Regions from separate parts of the Psychrosphaera sp. genome, predicted to be linked through region 4. Evidence: predicted binding sites of a transcription regulator. Region 4 holds the regulator's gene; each other region holds the start of a gene.
The links. The regulator sigma-54, encoded in region 4, starts transcription at its own class of promoters, with help from an activator protein. The targets are predictions, from matches to a motif close to GTTGGCACGNNNNTNGNNT.

Region 1: AC4E96_RS01610 (PEP-CTERM sorting domain-containing protein) is a predicted target of sigma-54. The motif match lies at 1,925-1,943, and genes of this name have one in related genera.
Region 2: AC4E96_RS07960 (LPP20 family lipoprotein) is a predicted target of sigma-54. The motif match lies at 1,281-1,299, and genes of this name have one in related genera.
Region 3: AC4E96_RS07285 (DUF3192 domain-containing protein) is a predicted target of sigma-54. The motif match lies at 1,379-1,397, and genes of this name have one in related genera.

What each region holds. Positions count from the first base shown of each region.
Region 1 covers NZ_CEYNSH010000003.1:60,385-63,570, forward strand. Annotated here, with positions in the region: gene AC4E96_RS01605 (LacI family DNA-binding transcriptional regulator) at 1-968, shown strand, start outside; gene AC4E96_RS01610 (PEP-CTERM sorting domain-containing protein) at 1,130-1,876, opposite strand; gene AC4E96_RS01615 (methyl-accepting chemotaxis protein) at 2,174-3,186, opposite strand, start outside.
Region 2 covers NZ_CEYNSH010000021.1:17,841-21,026, forward strand. Annotated here, with positions in the region: gene AC4E96_RS07955 (flagellar assembly protein T N-terminal domain-containing protein) at 1-1,166, opposite strand, end outside; gene AC4E96_RS07960 (LPP20 family lipoprotein) at 1,451-1,909, shown strand; gene AC4E96_RS07965 (efflux RND transporter periplasmic adaptor subunit) at 2,153-3,186, shown strand, end outside.
Region 3 covers NZ_CEYNSH010000018.1:54,704-57,889, reverse strand. Annotated here, with positions in the region: partial or broken gene AC4E96_RS07290 (TolB family protein) at 1-816, shown strand, start outside; gene AC4E96_RS07285 (DUF3192 domain-containing protein) at 924-1,301, opposite strand; gene AC4E96_RS07280 (hypothetical protein) at 1,557-1,928, shown strand; gene syd (SecY-interacting protein) at 1,929-2,489, opposite strand; gene queF (NADPH-dependent 7-cyano-7-deazaguanine reductase QueF) at 2,568-3,186, shown strand, end outside.
Region 4 covers NZ_CEYNSH010000008.1:26,473-29,658, reverse strand. Annotated here, with positions in the region: gene ptsN (PTS IIA-like nitrogen regulatory protein PtsN) at 1-339, opposite strand, end outside; gene hpf (ribosome hibernation promoting factor) at 469-756, opposite strand; gene AC4E96_RS03885 (RNA polymerase factor sigma-54) at 789-2,303, opposite strand; gene lptB (LPS export ABC transporter ATP-binding protein) at 2,353-3,078, opposite strand; gene lptA (lipopolysaccharide transport periplasmic protein LptA) at 3,078-3,186, opposite strand, start outside.

The DNA.
Region 1 (3,186 bases), on a different contig from region 4:
TGTCAAGAGCATTGCGTAATAGTCCTCTTGTCAGCGAAAAAACACGTGAAAAAATTCAACAAATCGCCAAAGAGCTCAACTACACGGTAGATAAAAACGCCAGTAGTCTTCGCTCTCAAACCAGTACCACATTGGCGCTTTTGTTATTCGAAGACCCTATGAGTGATGACTCGCTCGTCAATCCTTTTTTCTTATCCATGCTTGGCAGTATTACTCGTGAGTGCGGCAAATTAGGTTATGACCTGCTTGTCTCATTTCAAGAGTTAGATGCTGATTGGCACTCTGTTTTTAAAGACAGTAATAAGGCCGACGGTTTGATTTTGCTAGGTTATGGCGATTACCTAGATTATGAAAGTAAACTGCGAGAGCTGGTCAAACACGGTACCCCATTTGTCCGTTGGGGCGCGGCAACAACTAGCTTTGAAACGTGCTCGATCGGATGTGATAACTTTCACGGTGGGCAACAAATTACTCAACACCTAATTGACAACGGCCGCAAGCACTTTGGTTTTGTGGGTTCTGTTCACGATGGAGCCCCAGAATTTAGAGCCCGTTATGAAGGACATAGTGAGGCACTGATTAAGGCCGGTTTACTAGTAGATGAACAATTACAAAAGGATGCGGCAAATACGGAAGAAGACGGTTATCATGCCACTGTCGCGTTGCTAGATGAAGGTAAGCCTCTCGATGCCATTGTTGTCGCCAGTGACTTGATTGCGACAGGTGTATTAAAAGCGCTTGAAGAGCGTAATGTGACGGTGCCAAATGATTGCGCAGTCGTGGGTTTTGATGATGTGCCAATTGCTCGTTATACCAAGCCTGCATTGACTACGTGTCGACAAGATTCTACGGCGGCAGGCGTATTACTTGTAGATAAGCTTGTAGAGCTCATTAAGGGCGAACCAGTAACCAATTCATTTATGAAAACAAAACTCGTCGTGCGCGAGTCTTGTGGGGCTAAATCATAACGTCTTATTTCTATATCTAAGCCATATTTGAAATGCCAAAAGTGAATTTCAAAGCGGCAACGGAAAGACGATACGTATAAGCTATAGCGAACACATAAAAAAGCCAGCATCATTATGATGCTGGCTTTTTGTTTGCTTTGATACTTTCTAAGTAAATCCATTTATACTTTTTTTCGCTTAATTGTAAGGCTAAGCAAGCCTAAACTTAAAATTGCTAGAGATGTGGGCTCTGGAACTTGTGACGGGTTATCTACAACTACAGCACCACCAACATCAAAAGTTGAATATTTAATAGTCCCCCCGGCATACAGAAAATCACCACTTGCAGTGAAATCGATTTTTACGGTATTAAAAACTGCGCTGTCATCAATCAGTCCGATGAAGACCCCTTTGCCTTGAGTTCCACCACTGTTTACATGCGACGAATTATTTGGGTCGTAATTGGGGTTATCTGATGCTTGCGTCATGGTACCAATGTCTACCCAGGCACCATTATCAAAAGATGCTCTGACCGTTGACGGATAGCAACAGGTGCCCCAATCTCCTAATTCAAAGCCAAATGCATTAATTGAATCTGTAAAAGTAAAGGTAATTATATCATTTGTTCCAGAAGAGCCAGTGGTATTAATTGCAGCCCCAGTCATAGCATACCCTGCGTTTGGGTTTGTCCATGAGCTTCCTGAGGCCGTACCGATAGTAAAGTCACCAAACCCCCAACTGTTACCAGACCCTTGAGCAGTCAGCGTATAACTGCTATCCGATTGCACAGATGAAGCTGCAATTGTTGCGTCATAGTGGCTTTGCCCGCCACTTACGGTGTCGTAGAACGTAATTAAACTTGCATTAGCTACTCCGCTAATAGTTAAAGCTGCCGTAATTATTACACTTTTTAAGAGCTTACTCTTCATTTCAACATCCCTTTAGAATTTTAAATTTAACCAGGTACAGGGAGGTTTAAGCAAGGATCGGGCCAGCGGGCTGGCTAATTAATTTCCTTTTAAATCAATGTTTTATTTTGTTTGTGTTGCTAGAAATCCAAATCGTGTAAAATATTCTGACAACTTGTTATTTAAAATCACTGGAGTGTCTTTTGTTGGTTAGCTTAAATGCTCTCTGTACTTGACCATAAAAAAGCCAGCATCATTATGATGCTGGCTTTTTGTTTGCTTTGAGGCCCATCGACTTATCGATGGGCGAGGGCAGGATTACAGTCGGAACTGCTCTACAGACTGGCGTAGTTCTTCTGCTAAGCGCGCCACTTCTTGTGACGATAGATCCGTCTGAGAAGCACCTGAAGCGGTTTGTTCAGCAATGGCAACGATAGACTCTAGTCGTTCACTGATTTCATTACTGACTTCGTTCTGCTCTTTTGCTGCTGACACGATTTGTTCACTCATGTCATTAGCTTGGTGTACTGAATCAGTAATGCTGTTTAATGCTAAGGTCGCTTGCTCTGTTTGCTCAACACACACATCCGCTTGGGTCTTAGAGTGGTTCATTACACTAACCGCAGACTTTGAACCGCGTTGCAATTGCTCAATCATGCTCTGAATTTCTTCAGTCGACTCTTGTGTTTTACTTGCAAGTGAACGAACTTCATCGGCTACTACGGCAAAACCACGACCTTGTTCACCCGCACGTGCGGCTTCAATCGCTGCGTTAAGTGCTAACAAGTTAGTTTGTTCTGCGATACCGCGAATAACATCCAAAATACCACCGATAGCGGCACTGTGTTCGTTAACTTCGTGGATAACACCAGAAGCTTGTTCAATTTCACTCGCTAGCTGGATAATTGTTTGCTTATTGTTATCTGAGATTCCTTTAACGCGTTCAGCATCTTGGTCAGCTTGTTTAATGTCACTCAATGCTTCATTTGCACGGTCCATTACTGAGTAAGATGTGCTGGCCATTTCTGTGGTGGCAGTTGCAGCTTGTTCTACTTGAGAGCGTTGCTCGTTGATGGCAACCGTTGACTCTTTAACGACCATTGATGTTTCTTCAGATGCAGTCGCTAATTGATTTGAACGACTTACAATACCGTGAATCAACTCACGAAGGCTTTCAATTAGCATGTTGCAATTTTTCGCTAATTCACCGAATTCGTCTTTACTTGAGTCGTCTAGCTTCACGGTGAGATCACCGGTTGCAACAACGTTTAAGACTTCATTGACCGCCGCAAGTGGACGTTTAACACTGATTACGGTTCTATAACCAATGA
Region 2 (3,186 bases), on a different contig from region 4:
TCAATCACATCATTATTTTGAACATTGCTCATGAAGTCAGCATCTAACGATTCGGCAATTGCGGAGTTCTCATATACTTGAGTGATTTTTACTCTGTATGGACTAATCACAAAATTAGTCAGTAAGTTTCCGCTATCATCAATAACATCAGCACGGTAGCTGACACGGTACTCTTGGCCAACAAACACACCTTGGCCGCGACCAATATTGATTTGAATTTGGTTACCGTTGTTAACCGCTAGTATTTTACTTTGCAATTGTTGGCAACTTAGCTCAGATAAAATGTCGTCACGCATTGTTGCCAATAGTCGATCGATACTAGTTCCATACTCAGAGTTCCAAAACTTTCTGCTATTAACCTGGACTGGAACTCGTTGGTCAAACTCCCAATCGGCTGAAGCATGAAATTTATTTTGATACAGGACTTCGTGTGTCAATGCATTGGCAATAATGACATCCATTGTAAAATAGCGTTCAAATTGATCATCTTGCCAAAAAGCAAAGTCATTGGTTTGCTCGCCAAAGGATAAGTCACTAATACGACCAAACATGACGAACTGAGTATTCGCTTGTTCTGCAACCGCGTTGATCAATTGATATCTAACTTGGCCTTGTTGCTCAAAGTCGATATTGACGTTGAGCTTCTTATTAAACCAAGGAACCGGGTAAACGGTATTTGCACCTGACTGAAACAGTTGCACAATCTTTTTCGGAATCGCTTTTTCAAGCTGGTAAATAGAGCCTATTTTGGCTTGTTCCCAGTGTTGAATTGGGAACTGAGTGATGGCGACCTTTTTTCCGAATTCAGAGGCGTAACAAGCGCGCTCTTCAGGAAAAATGTCTGCTCGAATAGTGACAGAAATCAAATCTCCGCGTTGGTGTTCTTCTACGACTTCTATACGATTGATGGCGCCGTTAGCATGAACCTGTAATGTATCATCGACTAACAAACCTTCTGAGATTTGTTGAATACTGGCTACGTTTGCTCCTGCAAATAACATGGCTTGTTTAACCGCATCCTGGGCTGCTCGGCTTTTCGCGCTTTTTACATCTCCATGACGGACTTTGGCTTGTCCCGTTGCTTCGTACCAATCAGCAAAGCACAATTCACTGAACAGAACTAAAGACAATGCCGTTATGTAAGTTACTATCAATCTTGTTTTCATCACCGAAGTCTCTTAACCGTCAAAATATTAGCACTTAGTAGTACTATCAGAACAATCACTGCTTGTTTTACCTTAGGTAAAGCAATATCTAGGCCAAATGAGTTAAAAGGGATAGTTGGCCTAAATATTGTATTCAATCAGAACTAAGAGGTTATATTTGTGTTTATTGCCGATCTTCGTCCGGTAATGGCAATAACTGATGCATTTGCTCATAAATCAGCGGCAAATCTATTATTTATTTTTGCCACAATAGACTCGTCACATATTGCTACAAGGTAAAGGTTATGAAGTTTAAATCAGGGTTTGTATTTTTATTTGCGTTACTCATCAGTGGCTGTACATCACTGTTAGATAAACACGTGATCTGGGAATATGAAAAGCCAGAGCAATTTCCTATTATTCGTGCCATAGGCTATGCGCCAATTTCAGCTCAAACCAGTGCTAATAGTGAGATTAAGCAAATAATGGCGATGCGTGCCTCAAAGTTAGACGCTTACCGTGAGCTAGCTGAACAGGTCTATGGTTATCAGATTAAAGGTCAGTCAAACGTTCAAAACTTAGTCGCGTCAGATGACAAAATGAAAGCGCGTGTTGAGGGGGTCATTCGAGGGGCTCGAGTAGTAAAAAGTTACCCTGTGGGTGACACATATGCGACTGAATTAGAATTAGACATGCGATTGGTTTACGACCTTTACATGATTAATAGTCGTCCAAGAAAAATCAAAAAAGTCGAGTATTATTAATTGCTAACACATAATTGATGTAAAGAATTCACAGCTTACGTAAAGTTCTGTAAAGAAGTCATAAACAACAAGATAAGTGCAAAGGAAATCAAGCCAAACCGCATGGTCTAACAATAGGTTAACTACGTATCATTCAACTATTATAGGTAACAATGCTTTTTGCATTTGTTAGCTACTTTTAAATACTCTGTTTTAATGATGGTGAAGTCATTGAGACGATAACAGTTGATGGGATGAATCTAAATGTTAAAGAATCCAGTGTTATGGATTGTCGTGTTATTAGCCGGCATGTTGGCTTTTGTATTTTGGCCAGAAGAGACACAACAACGCGGAGGCCGCTTTGGTGGGGCGCCACTCGTCGAAGTGAAAACCGTTAGTCGCGAAACCTTCAATGACGAAGTAGCAGCATTAGGTAACGCACAAGCAAATGAATCAATTGAATTAAAAGCAGAGCAAACCGTTCGCGTCATTGATGTACATTTTGATGATGGTGAACGTGTCAAAAAAGGCGATTTGTTGGTGACCCTTCGCCATGATCAAGAACAAGCGCTTATTGCCGAACTCGATGCTACACTCAAAGAACAACGTCGTCAGCTTAATCGCCTTAAAGACTTAGAGAAGCAAAGTGCCACAGCAAAAAGTGCACTTGAACAACAGCAAAGTTTAATTGATGCAACGGTTGCCAGACGAAACGTCGCGACGGCTAACCTTCAAGAGAAGTTCATTAAAGCGCCATTTTCTGGGTTATTGGGATTGAGACAAATCAGTCCAGGGCAGCTCGTTACCTCGAATACGGTGATCACAACGTTAGATGACATCAGTAAAATCAAAGTTGAATTCCAGCTACCAGAAAAATACCTAACTCAAGTTGCAGTAGGTCAAACCGTTAGAGCCAACCATATTGCTTTCAAACAACCATTTATCGGTCAGGTCGACGCGATTGGTTCTCGTATCGACCAAACATCTCGTGCGTTCACTGTAAGAGCATTATTTGATAACAAATTAAATGCGTTAAGACCAGGTATGCTACTTCAACTCGCTATTGTGTTTGAAAGTAACAAAGCTTTAGTTATTCCAGAATCAGCAATTGTGCCAGTAAATAACGAGCACTTTGTATATGTGTTGAACAGCGACAATTCGGTGTCTCGCACTAAAATTGAGATTGGTAAACGCAAACCTGGTTTAGCCGAAGTCTTGAGTGGCTTAGAAGAAGGCCAAAAGGTCGTTCACAAAGGTGTATTGAAAATTCGTGATGGAGCCAAGGTAAAACTGGCTGG
Region 3 (3,186 bases), on a different contig from region 4:
GAGGCAAACCCCGAAAACCAACTTAAAGTTTTTGATATGGCATTTAACGTCCTAGAAGACGATGTGTTTGAGGCAGATGGAGTCAATCAATTCCCAAGATTTACCAACGACGGCCTTATATTTGTATCCAATAGAAGTGGTGCTTATCAGTACTGGTTTTTCAAAGACCAATTAAGACGGTTGACTAGCATTAGTGAAGCTGACAGTAAAATAATCTATCCACCAACCGCTTCTAGGGATGGCTCACTGTATGTTATTCACTACCAGGAAAACGTATATTTGATGGACCGTTACACAGGCGAAAAACGAAAAGTTGAATTTCCGTCAGATCACTTCGTAAACAACGCTGTGATCGGTCCAGATAACAGGAAATTATTCGCTGTAATTACGGTTGAAAAACGAGTTCAGCTTTGGCAATACGATTTAATCACTGGTACGTACGAAAAAATTGAGTCAAAAGAGCCTCGCCAGTTATTAACCGCGCCTGATGGCCATGTCTATTACACTTCATTCAACTCATTAGTAGGAGTAACTAAGCCACTCACTATCGAACTGCCGATAAGCTTAAATATTTATCAAAATATGATGAGTATCACTAATGAACATTTCTATGTGTATTTTTCATCAACCAATACTGTATATCGTATTAATTTAAATGATAGTGAGATGACGGAAATTGAAGTACCAATGAAGTTATCGGGAATCTCAGTCAGTGCTGATGACACAAAGATTGCCGCGACCACCGCAATCGATCACAACACACAAGTTAAGCGAACGCAGTGGCAAGAGGTCAGTGCGATTCCAGCCAATAATTAACCCAAAAAAAAGCTTTCGTAGCGAAATACGAAAGCTTTTTATTTTAAGTTGGGCGTAATCTTGGGAAAAGGCCTGCCCTTCAGCTAAATTAGGAGTTTTCTTGCGTTTTATAGCTTGTTATAAGCTTTGTGACCAAAGCCTACTAACTTGCCGTTTTTGAAGATTAATGGCGTACACTCATCTTTTGTCGTTTGGCTGTCAGAATGCACGTGCTTTGTGCGATAAAACAATACTTGAACCGTTTCACCATTGTCTTCAAACGCTTCGTTTAAGTCAGGTGTGCCCATCGTATTTTTAACACTGTTATAGCTATCACCTAGTTCAAGTGTGGCAATCTTTTCTTTATTGATTCGTTGCTCTTTTTTCCAGTCGCTTGATGAAGACCAGTTATCAGGATCAACTTCATCGCTGTTGACGATGATGCAGCCCGTTAGAGAAAAAGATAGTGGGATAATTAATAGAGCAGCTTTTAAAGTTGATTTCATTGTTAGTTTCCTTTTAATTCCATGTTTTCGTACAGGGTATTTGTTATTATCAGTAAAATACTGAACTGCCTTGTACTATACAAATATAGTTCCAACTTTTAAACCATTGATTTTTAAAGAGATTTAAAAACATTGTTATTCATTCATTAGCGGTTGAGACTAATCAATTAGTAAAATTCGCTAACACCTTAGTCAATATAACCACTGAGACAGTTTGGAAATTATAAAGAAATTCAGATAATTGGAGTATCCGCGATGAACACAAATGAGATTTTAATCATTTGTAGAACACTCGAACTAGAGGGTAAAACACCCAGCGTGGCACTAGTGAAAGCCCGCATGCAAGGACCTAAAATACTGCCAGTCATTGTCAGTGGTATTAAGCAGTATCAAAGCATGCCTGCTGAAGCTAAAACGCGTTTGGATGAACACGCGTCTAGTGATACCTGCAGCAAAGCCCTTAAAACACCGCTAGCCGACTCAGATACGCAAACCTTAATGGAAGAAGTCACCCAATTAAAAACAGAAACAAAAGCGTTGAAAGCTGAGCTCAGCGACGTCAAAGCCGAGCTCAAATCGATTAGAGAAGAGCTGAAGGTGCTTCACAGTTTTCTTAAAGAAGATTGATTATTGAGCCTCTGCCGGCTTGGCTGAGCGAATAAATTCACTTAGGCTGTTGGCAATCACTTCGTGAGGTTCTTTACCGACATACTCTAAACAGACATTACCTGTTTCATTGTCGACGACTAAATTAAGATCGTCTTCGTCAGTGACCGCAAAGAACAGTGTTGGTGATTGTTTTAATTTATCTTTCATCAATAAATGACCAATTAAATTTTGTTGTAAGCGGTCAAAGTCGTCTTCTGACCATGCCTGCAAAAACTGAAACGGTCCTTTGTCGTGAATAGCATTGACACCATCAGCAAAGTACATAGAAAAATATTCGGTATATTCTTTATTTAATTGAACCCCTAGCGCCTCTTCTACGTTATCAAAAGCAAACGTTTTATCGCTGTGTTCGTTTATCAACACTGGCTTCCAGTATACTTTTCCGGCCACCTCAAATTCGCACGGTGAAGGCCAGTCTGAGTCAGGTTCAATTTTTGGATAACCCGTTTTTTCTGCGGTTTCTAACCAGCTATTAATAAATTGAGTCCAAGCGGCATGTAAATCAGTGTTTTTCGACATTAACGTTTCACTTTTAATCGTTGCCAATTACAATATACGGCAATTAGTTAGTAAGAATCTAAATAAAGAATCTCAAGAATGACTGCAAATTATAACGACTCTGGTGCACTCGACAACCTAACCTTAGGAAAAACCACTGAGTACGCCACACAATATCAACCCGAATTACTACAAGCGGTGCCTCGTAGCCTAAACCGCGATGATTTAAATTTAGGCGAGACACTCCCGTTTAAGGGGACTGACTTATGGACAGGTTATGAAGTAAGTTGGCTCAACGCCAAAGGAAAGCCTGTCGTGGCTATCGCCGAATTTCGTATTCCTGTTACTAGCCCTAATTTGGTTGAAAGCAAATCGTTTAAGTTATACTTAAACAGCTTCAACCAAACGCGATTTAACGACTGGCAAGAAGTATCTCATGCCATGACCACTGACTTGAGCGAATGTGCAGGAGAAACTGTTACCGTCGACTTATTTAAAGTAACTGAAGTCGAACACTTTCAAGTAACCTCTTTACCTGGAACAAATATTGACGATATCGATATCGACGTTGATCACTACGACTTTGACGCGTCTTTATTAAAGTCAATTGATGACGGAAAAGTAACAACAGAGACTCTTAACAGTCATTTGTTAAAGTCGAACTGCTTAATCACTAATCAGCCAGACTGGGCCAGTGTTGTTATTGAATATGAAGGTA
Region 4 (3,186 bases):
GTGTACGTCACATTGATCTTCTGGGACAAGCAATGCACAAAACACATCGACGGGGCGATTGTCTATGGCATCATACTTAACAGCTGGGTGACTAACTAACAAAACTGCCACTGGAGAGCCGTCGGCTTTGATTTTACCGTGAGGAATCGCCACTCCATTCCCTATTCCTGTACTTCCAAGCTTTTCACGATTCAGAAGGCTGGACAGTACTTCGGTACAATTCAGTTCTGGAGATTGACTACTTGCTATCTCAGCAATGTGCTCGAGAATTTTCTTTTTGCTTTGGCAATCGGAAAGCACTTTGGTGCATTCTGGTTGCAAGAGTACTTTTAATTTCATGGCTTTAATACTGCTTCGTTCTTTTGATTTTACTTCAAAAGATGGGTTAAGGAGTGCAGTCCATAGCGCTCCTAAATATACTCGGGTCGATTGCCGAGAGCTGGCGATGTGCGCCAGCTCAATGGTCCTCTAATGACGAGTTAACTTCTCTTTATGTTTTTTGACCTGTCGGTCTAGTTTATCAATTAAAGAATCAATCGCTGCATACATGTCACTGTGCTCTGAGGTTGCAAAAAGCTCACCTCCATTAACATGCATGGTCGCTTCTGCGCGTTGAATTAGCTTTTCTACGTCTAAAATCACATGGACGTTATTAATATGATCAAAATGACGTTCTAGTTTTGCAAATTTCGTATCAACATAATCTTTTAGGGACTCTGTTGCATCGACATGACGACAAGTTAGGTTAATTTGCATATGCTCTTCCTTCTTTTGATTGAATAGTGAAACTACACTAATCGTTTTCTTTGGTTTGAAGGGGGAATGTTTAACGATTCCCGGTATTTTGCGATAGTTCTTCTGGCTACTTGGATGCCCTGTTCGGCCAGAATATCAGCAATTTTACTGTCACTGAGCGGTTTTGCTTGGTTTTCAGCGGCGACTAATTTTTTAATTAATGCACGGATAGCGGTTGAGGAACACTCACCACCGTTTTCGGTACTTACGTGACTTGAGAAGAAGTATTTGAGTTCAAATATTCCTCTAGGAGTGTGCATGTACTTTTGCGTGGTCACACGAGAGATCGTGGACTCATGCATATCAACCATTTCTGCCACGTCGTTGAGTACCATAGGCTTCATTGCTTCTGGCCCATACTCGAAAAATGCTTGTTGTTGTTGCACAATGCAATTAGATACTTTTAACAAGGTGTCGTTTCTACTTTCCAAACTTTTGATAAACCACTTAGCTTCTTGTAAATGAGAACGAACAAATTGTGCATCGGAATTGTTCTTTGCCGTTTTAGACAACGAAGCATATTGTTCGTTCACTTTAATTTTAGGCATAGAATTGGAATTTAGCTCAACAATCCAACGACCTTTTTTCTTAACGACGCTAACGTCCGGAATTACATAATCAATTTCATCTTTGATGACAATGCTAGCCGGATTTGGATTGAGTTGTTGGATAAGTTCTAAGGTTTCTTTTAAGTCGTTTTCTTTTAGTTTTGTCTTGCGAATGATGGTGCGATAGTCGCGGTTGGCCAATAAGTCGATGTGTTCTTGAATAAGGTCAATGGCTTCTTGTTTCCACGGTGTATCATCGCTGTATTGTTTTAATTGAACAACCATACACTCTTGCAGCCCACGACAGGCAACACCGATAGGGTCAAAATTCTGTACACGTTTTAAAACGGCTTCGACTTCTTCGATTTCGACGTCTTCAATATCAACTGCTTCGACAATATCTTCTGCAGATACGGTTAAAAATCCTTTTTCATCAATGGCGTCGATGATTGCTGTCGCAATAGCAAGGTCATCATCGGAAAATGGTGAGAGGTTTAACTGCCAGCGCAGGTGATCTTGGATATTAGTGGTGGTCTCACCTTGATAAACCGTATCTTCACCTTCATAAGCTGGACCAGAACTAGCAGGTGCAGCACTCATGTAATCGTCCCAAGAAGAGTCTGTTGGCAGGTCGTCGCTTATCGTCTGATCCTGGAGTGCTTCGTTGGTACTTATCTCGTCTTTGGTCCACTCGATATCATCGCCTGCGTCGTCATTGCTCCCGTTGAGTGACTCCTGTGCCGATTCAGCTTGAAAGTTGTCGTCTGTATTGTCTGATGACTCCGGAGCGCTGTCGTAATTAGAGTCATCTTCTGATTCGAGCAATGGGTTGCTATCTAGCGCTTCTTGAATTTCTTGTTGCAGTTCCAAAGACGACAATTGCAGCAAACGAATCGCTTGTTGCAGCTGTGGGGTCATTGTTAACTGCTGACCCATTTTGAGTTGTAGTGTTGGTCTCATTTATTCCCGGAACTTACTGACTTAATTAACTTTCTTGTTGTATAAATTATCAAAGTTTAAACTGGTCACCAAGATAAACTTGCTTAACAATCTCACTTTCTAGTACTTCAGCAGGCGTACCTTCAGCAATCAGCTCTCCATGACTAACGATATAGGCTTTTTCGCAGACATCAAGTGTTTCTCGAACATTGTGGTCAGTGATTAATACACCGATGCCTTTTGCTGTCAGTTGTTGGATGATCTTTTTGATGTCGATGACTGAAATTGGATCAACGCCTGCAAACGGTTCGTCGAGTAAAATAATCTTCGGATCGGCGGCAAGTGCACGCGCGATTTCAACTCGGCGACGTTCACCACCAGACAGCGCCATTCCTTGACTGTCACGGATGTGGTCGATGTGAAATTCGGCAATTAAATCATCAAGTAAGTCTGCTTGCTGGTTTGCGTCTATGTCCTTGCGCATTTGCAGCACAGACATGATGTTTTCAGAAACCGTTAATTTTCTAAATATTGACGACTCTTGTGGTAAATAACCAATTCCTTTGCGAGCTCGAACGTGCATCGGTTCGTGACTCAGGTCAATGTCGTCGAGCTGTATCAAGCCTTTGTCGTTCGGCACAAGGCCAACAATCATATAAAACGTTGTTGTTTTACCTGCGCCGTTTGGCCCTAGTAAACCGACAACCTGACCGGCTTCAACAGATAGACTTACGTCTTTAACGACTTGTCTGTTTTTGTAGGCTTTGGCTAAATGCTGTGCTACCAATTTCGTCATTAGTTATTCTCTGAGTCGTCTTTTGATTTTGGCTTGATTTTAATAGTTGTGGTGACACGGCCACCGTTTTCAGTATCGCCTATTGCTTTTACACGTTGGCGAACTAAA